DNA from 4 places in the Bradyrhizobium oligotrophicum S58 genome. Region 3 is predicted to be linked to each of the others. Evidence: predicted binding sites of a transcription regulator. Region 3 holds the regulator's gene; each other region holds the start of a gene.
What was found. Region 3 encodes LexA, which represses DNA repair genes until DNA is damaged. Its sites were predicted from a motif close to TGTTCNNNNTGTGTTCNG; they were not measured.
Positions count from the first base shown of each region.

Region 1: the regulator LexA is predicted to act here: its motif matches at 2,926-2,943, upstream of S58_RS30485 (ribonuclease T2 family protein).
Region 2: the regulator LexA is predicted to act here: its motif matches at 2,178-2,195, upstream of S58_RS34335 (helicase-related protein).
Region 4: the regulator LexA is predicted to act here: its motif matches at 2,010-2,027, upstream of S58_RS33575 (DNA recombination protein RmuC).

Region 1 is NC_020453.1:7,026,062-7,030,389, forward strand. Features, by position in the region: gene S58_RS30460 (ABC transporter substrate-binding protein) at 1-246, shown strand, start outside; gene S58_RS30465 (NAD(P)H-quinone oxidoreductase) at 265-1,260, shown strand; gene S58_RS30470 (DUF3617 domain-containing protein) at 1,307-1,852, opposite strand; gene S58_RS30475 (hypothetical protein) at 1,907-2,227, opposite strand; gene S58_RS30480 (hypothetical protein) at 2,397-2,876, shown strand; gene S58_RS30485 (ribonuclease T2 family protein) at 2,984-3,685, shown strand; gene S58_RS30490 (23S rRNA (adenine(2030)-N(6))-methyltransferase RlmJ) at 3,792-4,328, shown strand, end outside.
Region 2 is NC_020453.1:7,947,339-7,951,666, forward strand. Features, by position in the region: gene S58_RS34335 (helicase-related protein) at 1-2,036, opposite strand, end outside; gene S58_RS34340 (DUF3108 domain-containing protein) at 2,498-3,346, opposite strand; gene rpmB (50S ribosomal protein L28) at 3,881-4,189, shown strand.
Region 3 is NC_020453.1:4,009,854-4,014,181, forward strand. Features, by position in the region: partial or broken gene S58_RS17165 (ComEC/Rec2 family competence protein) at 1-1,066, shown strand, start outside; gene S58_RS17170 (hypothetical protein) at 1,021-1,278, opposite strand; gene S58_RS17175 (hypothetical protein) at 1,545-1,985, opposite strand; gene lexA (transcriptional repressor LexA) at 2,323-3,021, opposite strand; gene S58_RS17185 (molybdopterin molybdotransferase MoeA) at 3,243-4,328, opposite strand, start outside.
Region 4 is NC_020453.1:7,747,461-7,751,788, reverse strand. Features, by position in the region: gene S58_RS33585 (AmpG family muropeptide MFS transporter) at 1-263, opposite strand, end outside; gene S58_RS33580 (GIY-YIG nuclease family protein) at 300-653, opposite strand; gene S58_RS33575 (DNA recombination protein RmuC) at 747-1,979, opposite strand; gene def (peptide deformylase) at 2,148-2,675, shown strand; gene fmt (methionyl-tRNA formyltransferase) at 2,816-3,751, shown strand; gene truA (tRNA pseudouridine(38-40) synthase TruA) at 3,868-4,328, shown strand, end outside.

The sequences.
Region 1 (4,328 bases), 3.0 Mb from region 3:
GCCGACAGCGATGACGGCGCGAGCGTGATGGCGAAGATGAAATCCACGCCGGTCTCGGACGCCTATGCGGACCATGGCCAGATCCGCGACGACCAGCGCATGGTGCACGACCTGTACCTCGTCCAGGTCAAGACGCCGGCCGAATCCAAGGCGCCCTGGGACTTCGTCAAGCTGGTGACGAAGATCGCTCCCGATCAGGCGTTTCGTCCGCTCGACCGCAGCAAATGCAGCCTGGTCGGCAAGTGAGCACATGAGCGACCAGGCATGATTCCGAACCATCAGCGCGCCGTGATCATCACCGCCGCCGGCGGCCCCGAGGTCCTGTCGGAGCGGCAGGACTGGCCGGTCCCGGCGCGCCTCGGACCCGACGACGTGCTGATCGAGGTCGCCGCCGCCGGCATCAACCGTCACGACTGCAACCAGCGCGCCGCCGGGCCGTCGCGGGAGCCCAATCCCGTGCCGGGGTTGGAAGCCTCGGGGCGCATCGTGGCCTGCGGCGCCAACGTTCACCCGGAGCGACTGGGTGAAGCGGTGATCGCGCTGACCGACGGCGGCTCATACGCGCAATACGTTGCCACCGATCAGCATCTTGCACTGGACTTGCCGAACGGCCTCGACTGGATCCAGGGCGCCGCCCTGCCCGAGGCGATGTTCACGACCTGGTTCAACTTCTTCGAGCTGATGCGCATGGCGCCCGGGGAGACGGCCCTGATTCATGGCGGCAGCAGTGGTGTCGGCACCATCGCGATCCAGCTGCTGCGCGCGCTCGGTCATCCGGTCTTTGCCACCGCCGGCACCGCGGAGAAGCGCGCCGCGGCGCTCAGGCTCGGCTGCAGCGCCGTGTTCGACTATGCCGATCCCGATCTCGCCGGGCAGATCCGCGCGGCGACGGGGAAGCGCGGCGTCGACTGCATCCTCGACACCTCCGCAGGCGCTCACATCGCGCAGGACCTTGCTGCGCTCGCGATGGGCGGACGGATCGCCCTGCTGTCGGCTGGAGGCGGGAAAGACCTCGGAGTGCCACTGCGCAGCCTGATGGCGCGCCGGGCCAGCATCACCGGCGCATTCCTGCGGTCGACGCCGCTCGATCTCAAGCGGCGCATCGCAACCGACCTGAGGCAACGCATCTCACCCCTTCTCGGAACGGCCATTCGGCCGCACATCGACAGGACCTATCGCCTGTCCGAGGCAGCCGATGCGCACGAACGCATGGAGACGAGCCGACACATCGGGAAGATCGTACTTCGCGTCCGCGGATGAGCGCCAACCCACGTCTCTGCGCTCGCCACGCGCAACGAGCGCACGCCTACTGCTTCACGCCCGGGATCAGGGCCTTCAGCTTGTTCATGTCCTTGACGTTCATCTTCATGCCGCCGGGCATCACGATGTCGCCGGGTTTCTGGTCGGGTTTGCAGGCCCCGAGCCACTTGGCCTCGATCGTCATCGCCGTGTCCTTGCCGGCGGGGCCGGTCGTGCCGCCCTGGATGTGCGAGCTGGTCTTGACCGTATAGGCCGAGTTGAAATCACCGGTGATCTCGGCATGCGAGGTCGTGTTCATGCCGCCGAAGCTGCAGACGGAATCGCTGACATAGCCGGCCGCGGTCTTCTGGATGTCCTGCTTCGAGCAGGCCTGCTGCGCCATCGGCGAGGCCATGTTGTTCATGTCCTTGTCGGTGGTCTCGTCGGTGCAATGCTGCATGGTCATTTCCGGCAGCTGGCCACCGGACCTGATCATCTTCAATTCCCACAGGCCGGGCTTGCGCACCGGCAAATCGAGCGCAACGGCGGTGCCAGCCGCCCCGCCGAGCACGCCGAAACAGAGCAGTCCGAGAGCGAGGCGATGGCGTGTCATGATCGTGTTCCGGCTTGATGTCGATCGGCGGACCGATGACGCCGAATCATGGCGTTAGTAGAGCGTCCGCAGCGGCCGCTGCGCCGAGCCATATGGCACCCAGCGGCAGGCGAACGACACGTAGCCGCCATAGCGGGCGTCGACCGCCAGGAATTTGGCGACCTTGCCATAGGAGGCGCAGTGATCGACCGCGACCTGGCGCGCATCCGTGGTCTGGGCCAGCGGGTAGGCGATGATGCCGCCGGTGTCGTTGCCCCTGAAGGCCGGCACCGTGTCGGCCGATGCCGGCGCCGCGGCGAGCACCGCCACAGCGGCCAACAGGCCGGCAGCCTTGACGACTCGGGCGTTCGCGGTCCCGACCTTTAGCATCCGCATTGCATTCTCCTTCGCGCTGGTGTGCCATCCTAAAGGTCCTGTCCGGCCAAGAAAAGAACACCGGCCTCGCGTTAACAGGACTAATCGTGGAGTGTTGCCGCGTTGCACTTGACCTCCTGTGGCCGCCGCGGCACGGTCCACGCTCCCGGATCAGCCTTGCGGACGGCCCATGCGTGACTTCAGCACACCTTTCAAGACGATCGGCGCCAAGACGACCGGCGCTGCCGGCGGCGCGCTGCTCGCGGCCATGATCGCGACCGCGCCGGCCCACGCCGCCAACCCGCTCGAGATGAACTTCTGGCTCTCCGGCCCCAAATATGAAGGCCGGGTCGCCCCCTGCGAGGCGGCAATCCCGACCATCGTCTCGCGCTTCCAGGACAAGGAAAGCACCTTCTGGAATTCCTCGCTGACGATCACCGGCGTCGCCAACGTCCGCGAGATCGCCTTCCGGTCCTGGCAGTCCGACAACATCCCGCGCCGGTTCTGCACCGGCAGCGTGATGGTCAGCGACGGCAAGGTGCGGACGCTGAATTATTCGATCATCGAGGATGGCGGCTTCGCCGGTTACGACCAGGGCGTCGAGTTCTGCGTCGTCGGCCTCGACCGCAACTGGGCGTTCAACCCGGCCTGCCGCGCCGCCAAGCCCTGATCACGGCAACGACTATGCGCTGGAACGGCTGCCGCTCGGCAGCCGTTTTTGTTCTTGTAATGTTCCAAGGCATTGGTAAGTTCCTGGAATAGTCCAGGGAGTTCGCCATGTTCGATTGCCTGCGCCGCCCCGCCCGCCTCGCCACAACGATCGCCTGTTTCGCGCTGCTGCTCGGCGCTCTCGCCGCTGCGCCAGTGGCGGCCCAGGACCGCCGCCAGAACGCGCCGGGCGCGTTCGACTTCTACGTGCTGTCGCTGTCCTGGTCGCCGTCCTTTTGTGCCGAGGCCGAAGAGCGCGGCGGCCGCGGCAGCCGCTCGCAGCAATGCAGCGGACGGCCCTACTCCTTCGTCGTGCACGGGCTGTGGCCGCAATACGAGGCCGGCTATCCGGAATATTGCGAGCAGCCTTCGCCACGCCTGCCGCGCAACATCATGACCTCCATGCTCGATTTGATGCCGGCGCCGGGCCTGATCTACAACGAGTGGGACAAGCACGGCACCTGCGCCGGCCTGTCGGCGAAGAGCTATTTCGAGACCATCCGCAAGGCCCGCGCCGCGATCAAGATCCCGCAGGAATTCCTCGACCTGACGGAGGCGAAGACGGTGTCCCCAGCCGCCATCGAGGACGCCTTCATCAAGGTCAATCCCAAGCTCACGACATCGGCCATCGCCGTGACCTGCAACCGCACGCGGCTCAGCGAGATCAGGATCTGCCTGACCAAGGACCTCGAATTCCGCAACTGCGACGAGGTCGACCGCCAGGCCTGCCGGCGCGACGAGGTCAACATGCCGCCGATGCGCGGCGGATAGCCCGCCTTCGCCAAGCGGCCGCCGCGTAGCGTCCTCCGCCGCGGCGGCGGGCGTGGCCTCAACGACGGGGTACCCTTTTCACGCGGAACGGCGTAACCCCAATCGCATGAACTACCGACACGCCTTTCACGCCGGCGGCTTCGCCGACGTCATCAAACACATCGTGCTGACGCGCATCCTGGTCTACCTCCAGGACAAGCCGGCGGCGTTCCGGGTGATCGACACCCATGCCGGCGCCGGTCTCTATGATCTCACCGGCGACGAGGCGACGCGCAGCGGCGAGTTCCTGACCGGCATCGCGCGGCTTCTGCAGGCGCGGCTGTCGGATCAGGCCTATGCGCTGGTCGCGCCCTATCTCGACATCGTCCGATCGTTCAATCCGACCGCCGAGCTCGTCGCCTATCCCGGCTCGCCGCTGATCGCCCGCGCACTGCTGCGGCCGCAGGACCGCATGACCCTGTGCGAGCTGGCGCCCGGTCCGCGCAAGCAGCTGATCGATTCGCTGCGCCGCGATACGCAGGCCCGCGTCGTCGATCTCGACGGCTGGATTGCCCTGCCCGCCTTCGTGCCGCCGAACGAGCGCCGCGGCGTGGTGCTGATCGATCCGGCGTTCGAGGCGAAGGATGAGTTCGAGCGCCTCGCC
Region 2 (4,328 bases), 3.9 Mb from region 3:
CGCAGCACCGCGCGCGAAGGCTGGTCGAGGTCCTTCATCTCGCCGGCGATCTTGGCGCGCTCAATGACGCCGAGCGCCTCTACCAGCTGGAAGGCGATGCCGCGTGCGATGCCCGTGATGTCCTCGGCCTTGGACAATTCGAACAGCGGGCCGAGCAGCTTCTCGATATGCGTCTTCAGCCACAGATCGAGCCGCGCCTGCACCTTGTCGCGTGCCGCGCCGGTGAGCCGCTCGTCCGCAATGATCCGCAGCCGCGGATGCAGCGCGTCGTCGGCCGCGACCAGCTTGGCGACCGCGTCACCGGTCCAGCGGACGGTGCCGTCGGCTGTGAGCACGATGTGCTCGTCGGGCGCGTTGGAGAGCTTCTCGGCGCGCGTCTCGATCTCGCCGGCCAGCGCCTTCTGGGCAGCAGCCTGCAAGGCCTTGGCCTCCGAGCCGGCTTCGGCGGCGTCGGGCGCAAAGGTGAAGCCATCCAGGCGGCCGATCGCGTGCCCTTCAACGATCACTTCGCCGGTCTTGCCGATTTCCGTATTCAAAACACTGTTCTCCCGCAGGCGCCGCATCAATACACTGGTACGACGATCAACGAAACGCTCCGTGAGCCGTTCATGAAGGGCGTCTGACAATTTATTTTCGAGTTCGCGGGTAATCCCCTGCCAATGGTCGGGATCACCAAGCCAATCCGGCCGGTTGGCAACGAAAGTCCAGGTACGAATCTGTGCAATCCGCCCCGACAGCGTATCGATGTCGCCGTCGACGCGGTCGGCCTGATCAACCTGGGCAGCATACCAGGCGTCCGGAATCCGTCCCTTCTGCATCAGGAAACCGAACACGGTGGTCACCAGCTCGGAATGCGCGGCCGGCGAAAGCCTGCGATAGTCAGGGATCTGGCAGGTTTCCCATAGACGCTCGACAGCCGCAGCGCCATGCGCCATGTCGCGCACCTCGGCGTCGCGGACGGCGTGATCGAGCACGCGCAAATCTTCCGTGGTCGGCGCACGCGTCAGCGCCTCGTGCCCGGGCGCCAGTGCCAGCGACACCTGGAGGGCGCTCAGAGACGAGAAATCCAGCTTCGAGTTGCGCCATTGCAAAACCTTCACACTGTCGAAGGCGTGGCTCTGCAGCGCATTGACGAGCTCGGGCTCGAACGGCGCACAACGCCCGGTAGTGCCGAAGGTGCCGTTACGCGTTGCGCGCCCGGCGCGGCCGGCGATCTGGGCGAATTCGGACGGGGTCAGGCGCCGGAACTGATAGCCGTCATACTTTCGGTCCGAGGCAAAGGCGACGTGGTCGACATCGAGATTGAGCCCCATGCCGATGGCGTCGGTGGCGACGAGATAGTCGACATCACCGTTCTGGAACATCGCCACCTGCGCGTTGCGGGTGCGTGGCGACAGCGAGCCGAGCACGACAGCGGCGCCGCCATGCTGGCGGCGGATCAGCTCGGCGATCGCATAGACTTCGTCGGCGGAGAACGCGACGATCGCGGTCCGGCGCGGCTGCCGCGTGATCTTGCGATCGCCGGCGAATTCGAGCTGCGACAATCGCGGCCGCGTCACCATCGAGGCGCCCGGCAACAGCCGCTCGATCATGGGCCGCATCGTCGCTGCACCTAACAGCAGCGTCTCGTCGCGGCCACGACGGTTGAGGATGCGATCGGTGAAGACGTGGCCGCGCTCGAGATCGGAGGCGATCTGGATCTCGTCGACGGCGAGGAACGACACGTCGAGATCCCTCGGCATAGCCTCGACGGTCGACACCCAATAACGCGGGTTCTTCGGCTTGATCTTCTCTTCGCCGGTGATCAGCGCCACGGCCTCGCTGCCGACCCGATCGGCGATCTTGTTGTAGACCTCGCGCGCGAGCAGCCGCAGCGGCAGGCCGATGATGCCGGAGGAATGCGCGAGCATGCGCTCGATCGCCAGATGCGTCTTGCCGGTGTTGGTCGGGCCGAGCACGGCAGTGACGCCGTTTCCAGCAACGCGATCGGGCGTACGCTCGAAAGGCGAGGCAGCCGAAGAAGACGAAAAAGCCATTCGTTAAATTTGGGTCTCGAAGCCGGCGTTGCAGGCGCGCGGGTCAGGCGCGATGGATGCTGGATTTGTCGTGTTTCTGAGAGGCTGCGATCCTCACCCCTGTCTCACATTGCTACGCATATAGGGACGCAGCTTAAGCTTCGGAACGCCTTGGGAACGAATCGCGAAGGAATCGCTGACTCCTGCGGCTTTCCGGCTTCGTTCACCGCAACATCTCGCGCCCTGCGTTTGGTACTCCACTAGATCAAGCTTTTTGCTGATCCACAAGCAACGCTTTCGCCATGGAACCGACACACCTTTCCCTGAGGTCCGAGTCGAATCAGAATCAGGGAAGAGTCAAACGGATTCGTGAGAGCACGGACGGCATAGCAGCGCGTGCCGTGACACCAACATTTCGGACCGCGGGGCGCGAATCCGGGACGACGAGCATGGGACACACAGGAAAGCGGTCGTGCGCACCGCTACTGCGTCTTGGCGACGTGCGGCATGGCCTGGGTGATGAACGACGTCGCCTCCAGCGTTGCGGTTCCCAGCGGCGTCGGAATCACCATCTTGAACGGCACCAGCACGCGGGTGCCCGCGATCGGCACGAAGAAGATCTCCATGTTGCGGGCCTGGGCCAGATATTTCACGACCGGCCGGTCAGGGATGTAGCCCGCAACGGGGGTGAAGTAGATCGCGCAGACCAGCGCCGGGCCGCGATACCCCTTATCCGCCTTCACGTTCTCCATGCGCTTGTAGTCGAGCTTGAGCTCGTAGCGCATGCGGCCGTCGAACACCGGCGCCGCGCCATGACACGATTCCGGCGCTAGCAACTCGCCATTCCCGGGCACCCGCACCAGCGACGCGGTCATCGGATCGAGCACGCCACGCTTGTGCGCGTCTGTTACCGGAATACGGTCGGGATCGACCGGCGGCGCGGGCTCGATGGCAAAATCCTTCACATTGCCATTCTGCAGATTGATGCGAATCTGCTCGGATTTCTTTCCCGTGCTGGTCGAGGCCTGATAGCTCTGGCCGACCAGAGCGCCGTTGACGACGCGCCCCTGCACCGAGCCGGTGCCCGACCCTTGCGAGAAGCTCTTGAGCAGCCCGGCGGTGCCGCCTTGCGCGGAGGCGCCATACTGATCGTCGCCAATCTCGATGGCCCAGGTGCCTTTGCCTACGGGAATACCGGCTAGCGACGCCGTGTATTGCGCATCGAGCCGGGCCTGCGCCTGGGCGTTCTGCGCCAGCAGCAGCAGGCATAGGGCGGAACCGGCCGCGACCAGGCGGCAGAAGCGAAATAAGGGAGCCGAAATGATGGTCACGTGAGGGATGATCCTGCCGATCCGCCTGCCTGAGCACCGGGCCAATCCGGCGCACCGTCCTTGCTACTTAAGCCAAAAACGCCTTCGAACAACGCGAACCGTCCCACAATGGCGGATTGTCCAGCGCTTTGCGCCCGGATAGCCCCTCGGACCGCCGCCTGCGGTCCCGCCGGGCCGCGTGAACCTGTCCGGCCCCGGTCGGCTCCGCAGACTACCGCCGGACATTGTTCATCCCACCCGAATACGCCCAATATATGGTCGTGCGCCCCGGCTATATCCTTGATTGTACGCCAGCTTTCCGGTTAACCGGCGGCGTCGCGGCGGAACGCCGCGGCAAACGGAACGCGGCCCGGACGCCCCCTCCCCTCGGCATCAGGTAGATCGGCATCACTCCGGCCCTCAAATCCTTGACGAAAAGCCGCATCCCCCCTATAGGACCGCATCTCCCAGAGACGAGCTGGACGAGTTTTGGACCCCCGCGGCCCACCGACACAGGTGGGCGAAGGGTGCGGGGATGAGAGAGGATTTATTGCCATGTCGCGGCGCTGTGAACTGACGGCCAAGGGCCCCCAGGTTGGCCACAAGGTGAGCCACTCCAACATCAAGACCAAGCGGCGCTTCCTGCCGAACCTGTGCAACGTGACCTTCATCTCCGATGCACTCGGCCGCAACGTGCGCCTGCGCGTTTCGACCAACGCGCTCAAGAGCGTCGACCACAATGGCGGCCTCGACGCCTACCTGCTCAAGGCCAACGCTGCCGTCCTGTCGCCGCGTGCGCTGGAGCTGAAGCGCGCCATCGAGAAGAAGGCCGCCGACGCTGCGCCGGTCGCTCAGGCGAGCTGAAGTTCAGATTGACGCAATAGTCCGGCGCATCGCGCGCAGGGCTCAGAGCGAACTGAGTAGACGGAACGGTCGGGTCGCAAGATCCGGCCGTTCTTGCTTGCGGATGACACGGCCTCGCGGAAGTCACGGACGACGGCGT
Region 3 (4,328 bases):
CCAGATGTCGTTCGCGGCGACGCTCGGCCTCGTCGCGCTGGTGCAGTTCGGCATGCCAAGACTGTTCGCGACGCCGGACTCATCGGCCGCGCAGCGCATCGCGCTGTGGGGCGGCCGTGAGCTGGCGATGCTGCTGCTGGCGTCACTGATCGCGGGGCTGGCGACCACGCCCTATGCGGCCTTCCACTTCCACCGCATCACGCCCTACGGCGTGCTGGCCAATCTCGCGGCGATGCCCGTGGTCTCGGCGCTGGTCATGCCCGCGGGTCTGCTTGGCCTGCTCGCCGCGCCCTTCGGCCTCGATGGTCCGCTCTGGTCGCTGATGGGCTGGGGCATCGACTGGATGATCCTGGTGACGCGCTGGGTGGCGGCGCTGCCCGGCGCGGTCGGGCGCATCGCCGCCTTCGGCATCGGCCCGCTGATCGCGGCCAGTCTCGGGCTTCTCCTGATCGGCCTGCTGCGGACGCCGCTGCGCTGGTCGGGCGCCGTCGTGCTGGTGGCGGCCACCATGTGGGCGGTCGCGACGCCGCTGCCGGACATCCTCGTTTCCGGCGACGGACGCGCCGTCGCCGTGCGTGGCCGCGATGGGCGGCTGCACGTGATGCGCACCGGCAAGGACGTGTTCGCCACCCGGGAATGGCTCGCGGCGGATGCCGACGCGCGCCTGCCGGCGGACTCGTCGCTCGGCGACGGCGTGTCCTGCGACGAGGCCGGTTGCGTGCTGGCGCTGGCCGACGGCCGTCTCGTCGCGATGGCACTGCGCGCCGATGCGCTGGCCGATGATTGCGCCCGCGCCACGCTGGTCGTGACCACGCGCGCCGCGCCATCGTCCTGCGCCGCCGCCGTCGTCGATCGCCAGCGCGTGCAGCGGCAGGGCGCCTTGATGTTGGTGCAGCAAGGCAAGGGCTTCGCGGTCACACCGGTCCGGACGAGCGCAACCGACCGCCCGTGGTGGCCGGCTCCTGCCGAGGCCGGCGACTTCGAGACGACACTGACGCCGCGCCCGCCGGCGTCGCGCGTTCAGGACGCGACACCGCCGGAGACGGAGCAGGGTGCGGAGGATTGAGCGCCGGGGAGTTCGAACGTGCCGAGATGATACTCGCTGCGATCCGCTCCATCGAACGGCGAGGCCACCTCGACCAGCGTGAACGAGGCGGCGGGATATCGCTGCCAGATCGCAACGTCATCGGCCGTGACCGTCAGCCATCCGAACGCAAGCATGTAGCGGCCGGGCTCGGTGAGCCGGCCGGCCTTGTTCCAATCGATCTTGTCGACCACGATGAGAAACACCCCCGGCACACACAATGCCGGCCGAGGGATGTCGTTCCTGCAAGACGTCGTTCTCGCGTGATGCGATGCCATCCAGTTAATTCGACTGCCAAGTCCGACTGCCAAGTCCGACTGCCAAGTCCGACTGCCAAGTCCGACTGCCAAGTCCGAGCGCGAGGACTTCGCGTCGGCCTGCGCAAAGTCTCTCACCGCGGATCTCGTACGAACAGGTCTCTCACCAACGACAGAGACGCAGACGTCCAACCTGCAGGCGCTCAGGTGATGCTGATGCGGCGTATCGGCGTGGTCTCGCTTGTCGGACTCTCCTCGGCCATGCCGGGGCGGCGCTCGCCTGGCTGCTTGCTCACCGGCAATTGCAGCACGGTGACGCGCTGGCCTTCGCAGAGCTGGGTCACCAGCACGTGGCGGCCGTCGGCGAACTCGATGGCGTCGTGATGGCGATCGGGGACGTGCTTCTCGATGGTGTTGAACTTGGCGACGCGCTCGCGGATCGTCCGGGTCCAGAGCCAGCGGCTGTCGTAGCGGACGTCCTCGGCGAAGGCGAGCTCGGTGCCGGGCAGCATGCAGACCGCGACGTTGGGCTCGCTTTCGAGAGCGAAGCCGCGGGTCGCGGTGCCGCGGAACGTCATCGAGATCAGCGTCTCGCCGACTTTGGCTGGGCGGGACGCAACGGCATGGAGGCTGTAGTCACACATCGGATCGCTCCTCGTTGAGAGATAGCCGACCCACGCTCCCCCCGGACAGGCGCAGGCCTCTATCAGAGTGGACATCGACGGTGATGTTAGCGCGCGCTTCACGGCAATTCTGCGCTGATCTGCACCGCGTGTGCCTGCGCGCGATCACAAGCGTTTGAGCATGCCGCGCTGCACATCATGAGGTGCATTCGCGTCAAATCGACGAAGCCAGCGCTGACATGCTGCTACGCTGCAATCCGCACAGGGCTGCAAACACCGCCGATCTGCAACGACGACAGCTCGGTCGTTGCCGCATACCGCGCACGCCCGTGGTGAGGCGCGCGCTCAGTCACTGCGGTCAGTACTTGCGATAGAGGCCGACCAGCTTGCCCTGGATCTTCACCCGGTTGGGCGGCAGGATGCGCACCTCATAGGCGGTATTGGCCGGCTCCAGCGCGATCGACGCGCCGCGGCGGCGGAAGCGCTTCAACGTCGCCTCCTCGTCGTCGATCAGCGCCACCACGATGTCGCCGGTGTCGGCGGTCTCGTTGCGCTGGATCAGCGCCATGTCGCCGTCGAGGATGCCGGCATCGACCATCGAATCGCCGCGCACCTCGAGCGCGTAGTGATCACCGGAGCCGAGCATGTCGGCCGGCACGCTGATCGTATGGCTGCGCGTCTGCAGCGCCTCGATCGGGGTACCCGCGGCGATGCGGCCCATCACCGGCACCGCGACCGGGCGCTCGCCATCGTCGAGCGCCGGCGTCGAGCTGCGCACCTTGCCGAGATTGCCCTCGATCACCGACGGCGTGAAGCCGCGGCGGTTGTTGGCGGCCTGCGACAGCTCGGGCAGCTTGATCACCTCGATCGCGCGGGCCCGGTTCGGCAGGCGGCGGATGAAGCCGCGTTCTTCCAGCGCGGTGATCAGGCGGTGAATGCCGGACTTCGAGCGCAGGTCGAGCGCATCCTTCATCTCGTCGAAGGACGGCGGCACGCCGGCTTCCTTGAGCCGTTCGTTGATGAACCGCAGAAGTTCGTACTGTTTGCGCGTCAGCATCTCGTCCTGGTCCCCAGTTTGTCGTCGTCCAAATCCGAGAGCTCCGAATCCGTGAAGAGATTCCGGGAGCGCAGGGCAATCGGACGATCGGTAATTCGCGGCGCCCGCAACATACTAAAAACAAATCATGAACGGACACTATCTGTTCGATGTGTGTTCCGCAATCCTAAAAATATGATGAATGGTCCGGGCTTTGCCGGGGGGAGCTGCTCGCTCGGCGCTCACTCGGGCAGGCGCAGGATCTCACACGGGCTGCCGGCGGGCGCCTTCGGCGCAAAGGCCGGCCGGATCACCAGAGCCTGCGACAGCGCGAGATTCCCGAGCAGCGACGAATCCTGCTGCGTCACCGGCGTTGCGATCAGCGCACCATCTGCGCGCTCATCGAGCCGGGCACGCAGATAGTCCTCGCGCGAGTCGTTGGGCCCGAGCTCGCGGCCGAGCAGGGCGGTCTCGCGCGGCATCCGAGCTTCGTCGCGGCCGAGCAGGCGCCGAATCAGCGGCACCAGGAACAGGATCGCGCAGACATAGGACGACACCGGATTGCCGGGCAGGCCGATCACCCTGACGCCGCCGAGTCGGCCGTGCATCATCGGCTTGCCCGGCCGCATCGCGATCTTCCAGAACGCCATCTCGACGCCCTCGGCCTCCAGCGCCTGCTTGACCAGGTCGTGATCGCCGACCGAGGCGCCGCCGGTGGTGACGAGGATGTCGGCCTGGGCCTCGCGCGCCCGGCGGATGCCGGCCACGGTGGCCTCCAGCGTGTCCGCGGCGATGCCGAGGTCGACCGGCGTGGCGCCTTCGCTGCGCACCAGCGCGCGCAGCGCATAGCCGTTGGAATAGACGATCTGGCCCGGCCCGGGCGTCGATCCCGGCATCACCAGCTCGTCCCCGGTGGCGAGCAGCGCCACCTTCGGCCGCCGCCGCACCGGCAGCACCGGATGATTCATGCTCGCGGCCAGCGACAAATCGCGGTCGCTGAGCCGGCGGCCCTGCTTGAGCAGCACCATGCCTTCGTGGAAGTCGACGCCGGCGGGACGGATATGCCGGCCCTTGATCGCTGCCTCGGTCATCACGACGTGGCTGCCGTCGGCGACCGTGTTCTCCTGGATGACGACCGTATCGGCGCCCGCCGGCACGACGCCGCCGGTGAAGATGCGCGCCGCCTCGCCGGCCCCCACGGTGCGGTGGAAGGGCCGCCCTGCCGCGACCTCGCCGATCACCTTCAGCCGCGCCTGCGCCTTGTCCGCATCGGCCGCGCGCACGGCATAGCCATCCATCGCCGACATCGCCTCGGGCGGCTGCGTCCG
Region 4 (4,328 bases), 3.7 Mb from region 3:
AGGAATTTCAGCGTGTACGGAGTTCCGACCAGCGCGAACAGCCCGATGGTGCCGAGATCGACACCGAGCTCGCGCATCCAGATCTGCAAGGTCGACCCGGACAACGCCAGCGGCAGCCCCGATGAGAAGCCGAGGAACAGCACGACAAGGACGCGCGGCTGCAGGTAGACCGCCATGCTCTCGCGCCAGGTGGGGGCGGGCTTGGCGGTGCCGGGATTCGCTGCGGTCGCTGTGATGTCGGGAGGAGCCTGAGGTGCGGTCATGGGAGGGTGGTACCAGATTTGGACGGTGCCACAAGCTCAGCTGTCATCGCCCGGCTCGACCGGGCGATCCAGTATTCCAGAGGCCTGTCCATCGCCTCCGGCGATCTCCGGATAAAGATCGTTCCAGTTCGGGTTGTCTTTCTCGATCAAAGAAATCTTCCAATCCCGCTGCCATTTCTTCAAGCGCTTCTCGCGATGGATCGCTTGCTCGATCTGTTCGAATGCCTCGAAGTAAACGAGCTTGGTCACACCGTAGCGTTTGGTGAAGCTCTCGGAGACCTTCGATCGGTGCTCGGCGACCCGACGGATCAGGTCGTTGGTGACTCCGATGTACAGCGTGCCGCCAATATGGCTGGCGAGGATGTACACGTAGTAGCTCCGTGCACTCATCTGACGTCTCTGGAATACTGGATCGCCCGGTCAAGCCGGGCGATGACAGTGTTGTTGGGATTGCCCCCTCCTGCAACCAAGGCAGTCCCCTCATCACTCCCCCGCCTGCATCCGCCCCGCCAGCGGAAACAAGTCCGGCGTCGCGCCTGTGCTCGGCGCAATCCGCGGCGACTCCACGGCCGCGTCCTGCTTGCTGAAATCCAGCTCCTCGATGCGGCTCGCGCGCTTTTCGATCTTGTCGGCGGAAATGAGGATCTGGCGGATGTCTTCGCCGACATCGCCGAAATGTTTCTGCAGCTTGAGCACGCGCTCGCGCAGGCGGCCGAGATCGTCGCCGAGATGGATCACCTCGTTGCGGATCTGATCGGCGGCGTCGCGGATGCGGGCGTCCTTCATGATCTGCTGCATGACCTGGATCGCCAGCATCAAGAGCGATGGCGACACCAGCACGACACGGGCGCGGTAGGCCTTCTGGATGACGTCGTCGAAGCCGTCATGAATCTCGGCGTAGACCGATTCCGAGGGCACGAACATCAGCGCGGTGTCCTGCGTCTCGCCGACGACCAGATATTTTTCGGCGATGTCGTTGACGTGGCGCAGCACGTCGGTGCGCAGCCGCTGCGCAGCGACACGCTTTTCCTCCTCGCTTGCGGCGTCATGCAGCGCGGTCACCGCCTCCAGCGGAAACTTGGCATCGATGCAAAGCGGCCGGGCGTCGGGCAGGAACACCACGCAGTCCGGCCGCTTGCCGCTGGCGAGGGTGTACTGGAACGCGTAGCTGCCTTTCGGCAGCCCGTCCTGCACGATCGCCTCCATGCGCGCCTGGCCGAAGGCGCCGCGCGACTGCTTGTTGGCGAGCACGTCGCGCAACGTGGTCACCTGCGTCGTCAGTTCGCTGAGGTCGCGATGGGCATTGTCGATGATGCCGAGCCGCTCGTGCAGCACGCGCAAGGAGTCCATGGTGTGGCGCGTGCTCTGCTCCATCGACTGGCCGACGCGGTGGGTGACGGCGTCGAGCCGTTCGTTGACGCTGCGGGCAAGATCTACCTGGCGGCCGGCGAGGAGTTGCGCCATCGCGTCGACCCGCCCCGAAGCCTCGCTCTGGATCCGCATCATGTCGCCGAATCGCTGTTCGAGCTCGTCGGCGCGCATCGCCTGCTGGGCGGCAAGCTCCACGCCGCGCCGGCCGGAGCGGGTCACCGCAAGGGCGATCATCACGAGCAACAGCAGCACCAGAACGCCAAATCCGATCAGCGCATCGCTGGCCCTGATGGGCAGATCGCCGATCATGACGACGACAGGATTGAGGGATTGGCTGGCGGTCATCGCCTCCGTCTATCCGATTCGCTGGACCTCGCGAACGAAGAGAGAACGTTTATGGTTAACGCCGGGTTAAGAAGCATGGTTAACGAAGCGTTGAAATTCTTGGTTAGCGATGTCTTAACCGCTCCCGATCACATTGACCGCCTCTGTTCCCCGGCTTAAATCGCGCCCATGTCACTACGCGAAATCATCATCCTGCCGGACAAGCAGTTGCGGCTGGTGTCCAAGCCTGTCGAGAAGGTCACGCCGGAGATCCGGCAGCTGGTCGACGACATGTTCCAGACCATGTACGACGCGCCCGGCATCGGGCTCGCGGCGATCCAGGTCGCACAACCCTTGCGCGTCATCACCATGGATCTGGCCAAGCCGGACGCGGAGGGCGGCGAGACCAAGCGCGAGCCGCGCGTCTTCATCAATCCCGAGATCATCGCCAGGTCCGACGAGTTGTCGGTGTACGAGGAAGGCTGCCTGTCGATCCCCGAATATTACGAGGAGGTCGAACGGCCGGCGCGGGTGCGCGTGCGATTCATCGATCTCGACGGCAAGCTGCGGGAAGAGGATGCCGAGGGGCTCTACGCCACCTGCATCCAGCACGAGATCGATCATCTCAACGGCGTGCTGTTCATCGACTATCTGTCGAAGCTGAAGCGCGACCGCGTGATGAAGAAGTTTACCAAGGCCGCCAAGCGCGCGGAGTAGATCCAAAACTCACCCGTCATGGCCGGGCTTGACCCGGCCATTCACGCGATAGCCTGGAACGACGCAAGACGTGGAAGCCCGCGACAAGCGCGGGCATGACGAGCGCGGGGAGGCGGACCTCGCAAGACGAGAGTGTATCGATGCCGCTTCGCCTGATTTTCATGGGCACGCCCGATTTCGCCGTGCCGACGCTGCTCGAGCTTGCCGGCCATGGTCATGAGATCGCGGCCGTCTACACGCGGGCGCCGAAGCCAGGCGGCCGCCGTGGCCTTGCCCTGCAGCCGACGCCGATCGAGACCGAGGCGCGCCGGCTCGGCATTCCCGTATTCACGCCGAAGACGCTGCGGACGGCGGAGGCGCTGGCCGAGTTTCGCGCGCATGGAGCTGATGCCGCCGTCGTGGTCGCCTATGGCATGATCTTGCCGCAGGCCATTCTCGATGCGCCCGGGCTCGGCTGCTACAACCTCCACGCTTCGCTGCTGCCGCGCTGGCGCGGCGCCGCGCCGATCAACCGTGCCATCATGGCAGGCGATGCCGAGTCCGGCGTCATGGTGATGAAGATGGATGTCGGCCTCGACACCGGCGACGTCGCGATGGCCGAGCGCCTGGGCATTACCGATGCGATGACCGCGTCCGACCTGCACGACAAACTGGCGCGGATTGGCGCCGACCTGATGGTGCGGGCAATGGCGGCGCTGGAGCGCGGCGGGCTGACGCTGACGAAGCAGGCCGAGGACGGCGTGACCTATGCGGCCAAGATCGAGAAGGCGGAGGCGCGGATCGACTGGGCCAGGCCGGCCCACGCTGTGCTGCGGCACATCCATGGCCTGTCGCCGTTTCCCGGCGCCTGGAGTGAGGTCGCGCTGGACGGTGAGGCGGTGCGGCTGAAGATCCTGCGCTGCCAGCAGGTGACCGGCGCCGGTGAGCCCGGTACCGTGTTGGACGAACAGCTCACCATTGCCTGCGGCGACGGCGCCATTCGCATCGTCGAGCTGCAGCGCGCCGGCAAGGCGCCAATGAAGGCCGGCGATTTTCTGCGCGGGACCCGCGTTGCGCCGGGCCTGCGCTTCGGCTGACGTCCTCAACCCGTCATGCGCGGGCTTGACCGGCGCATCCATCTCGCGAACAACCTTCGTTCTTGGATGGGTTGCCGGGTCGAGCCCGGCAATGACGGCCAAACGCGATCGAGGCGATGCCCCGCTACAAGCTTACCATCGAATATGACGGCGCGCCGTTCTGCGGCTGGCAGCTGCAGGCGACTCTGCCGTCGGTGCAGGGGGCGCTGGAAGCGGCAGTGCAGGCGACCTGCGGCGTGCCGACTCGCGTGCACGGCTCGGGGCGCACCGATGCCGGCGTTCACGCCACCGGCCAGGTCGCGCATTGCGACATCGAGAAGGAATTCCGGCCCGACAAATTGCGCGACGCGCTCAACGCCCATCTGCGGCCGAATCCGGTCGCCGTGCTCGCCGCCGAGATCGTGCCCGAGACGTTCGAGGCGCGGTTCTCCGCCCGCAAACGCCACTATCGCTATCGCATCGTCAACCGCCGCCCCAATCTTGCGCTCGAGGTCGGCCGCGTCTGGCGCGTGCCACAACGGCTCGATTCCGACGCGATGCACGCGGCCGCCCAGCGGCTGATCGGGAAGCATGATTT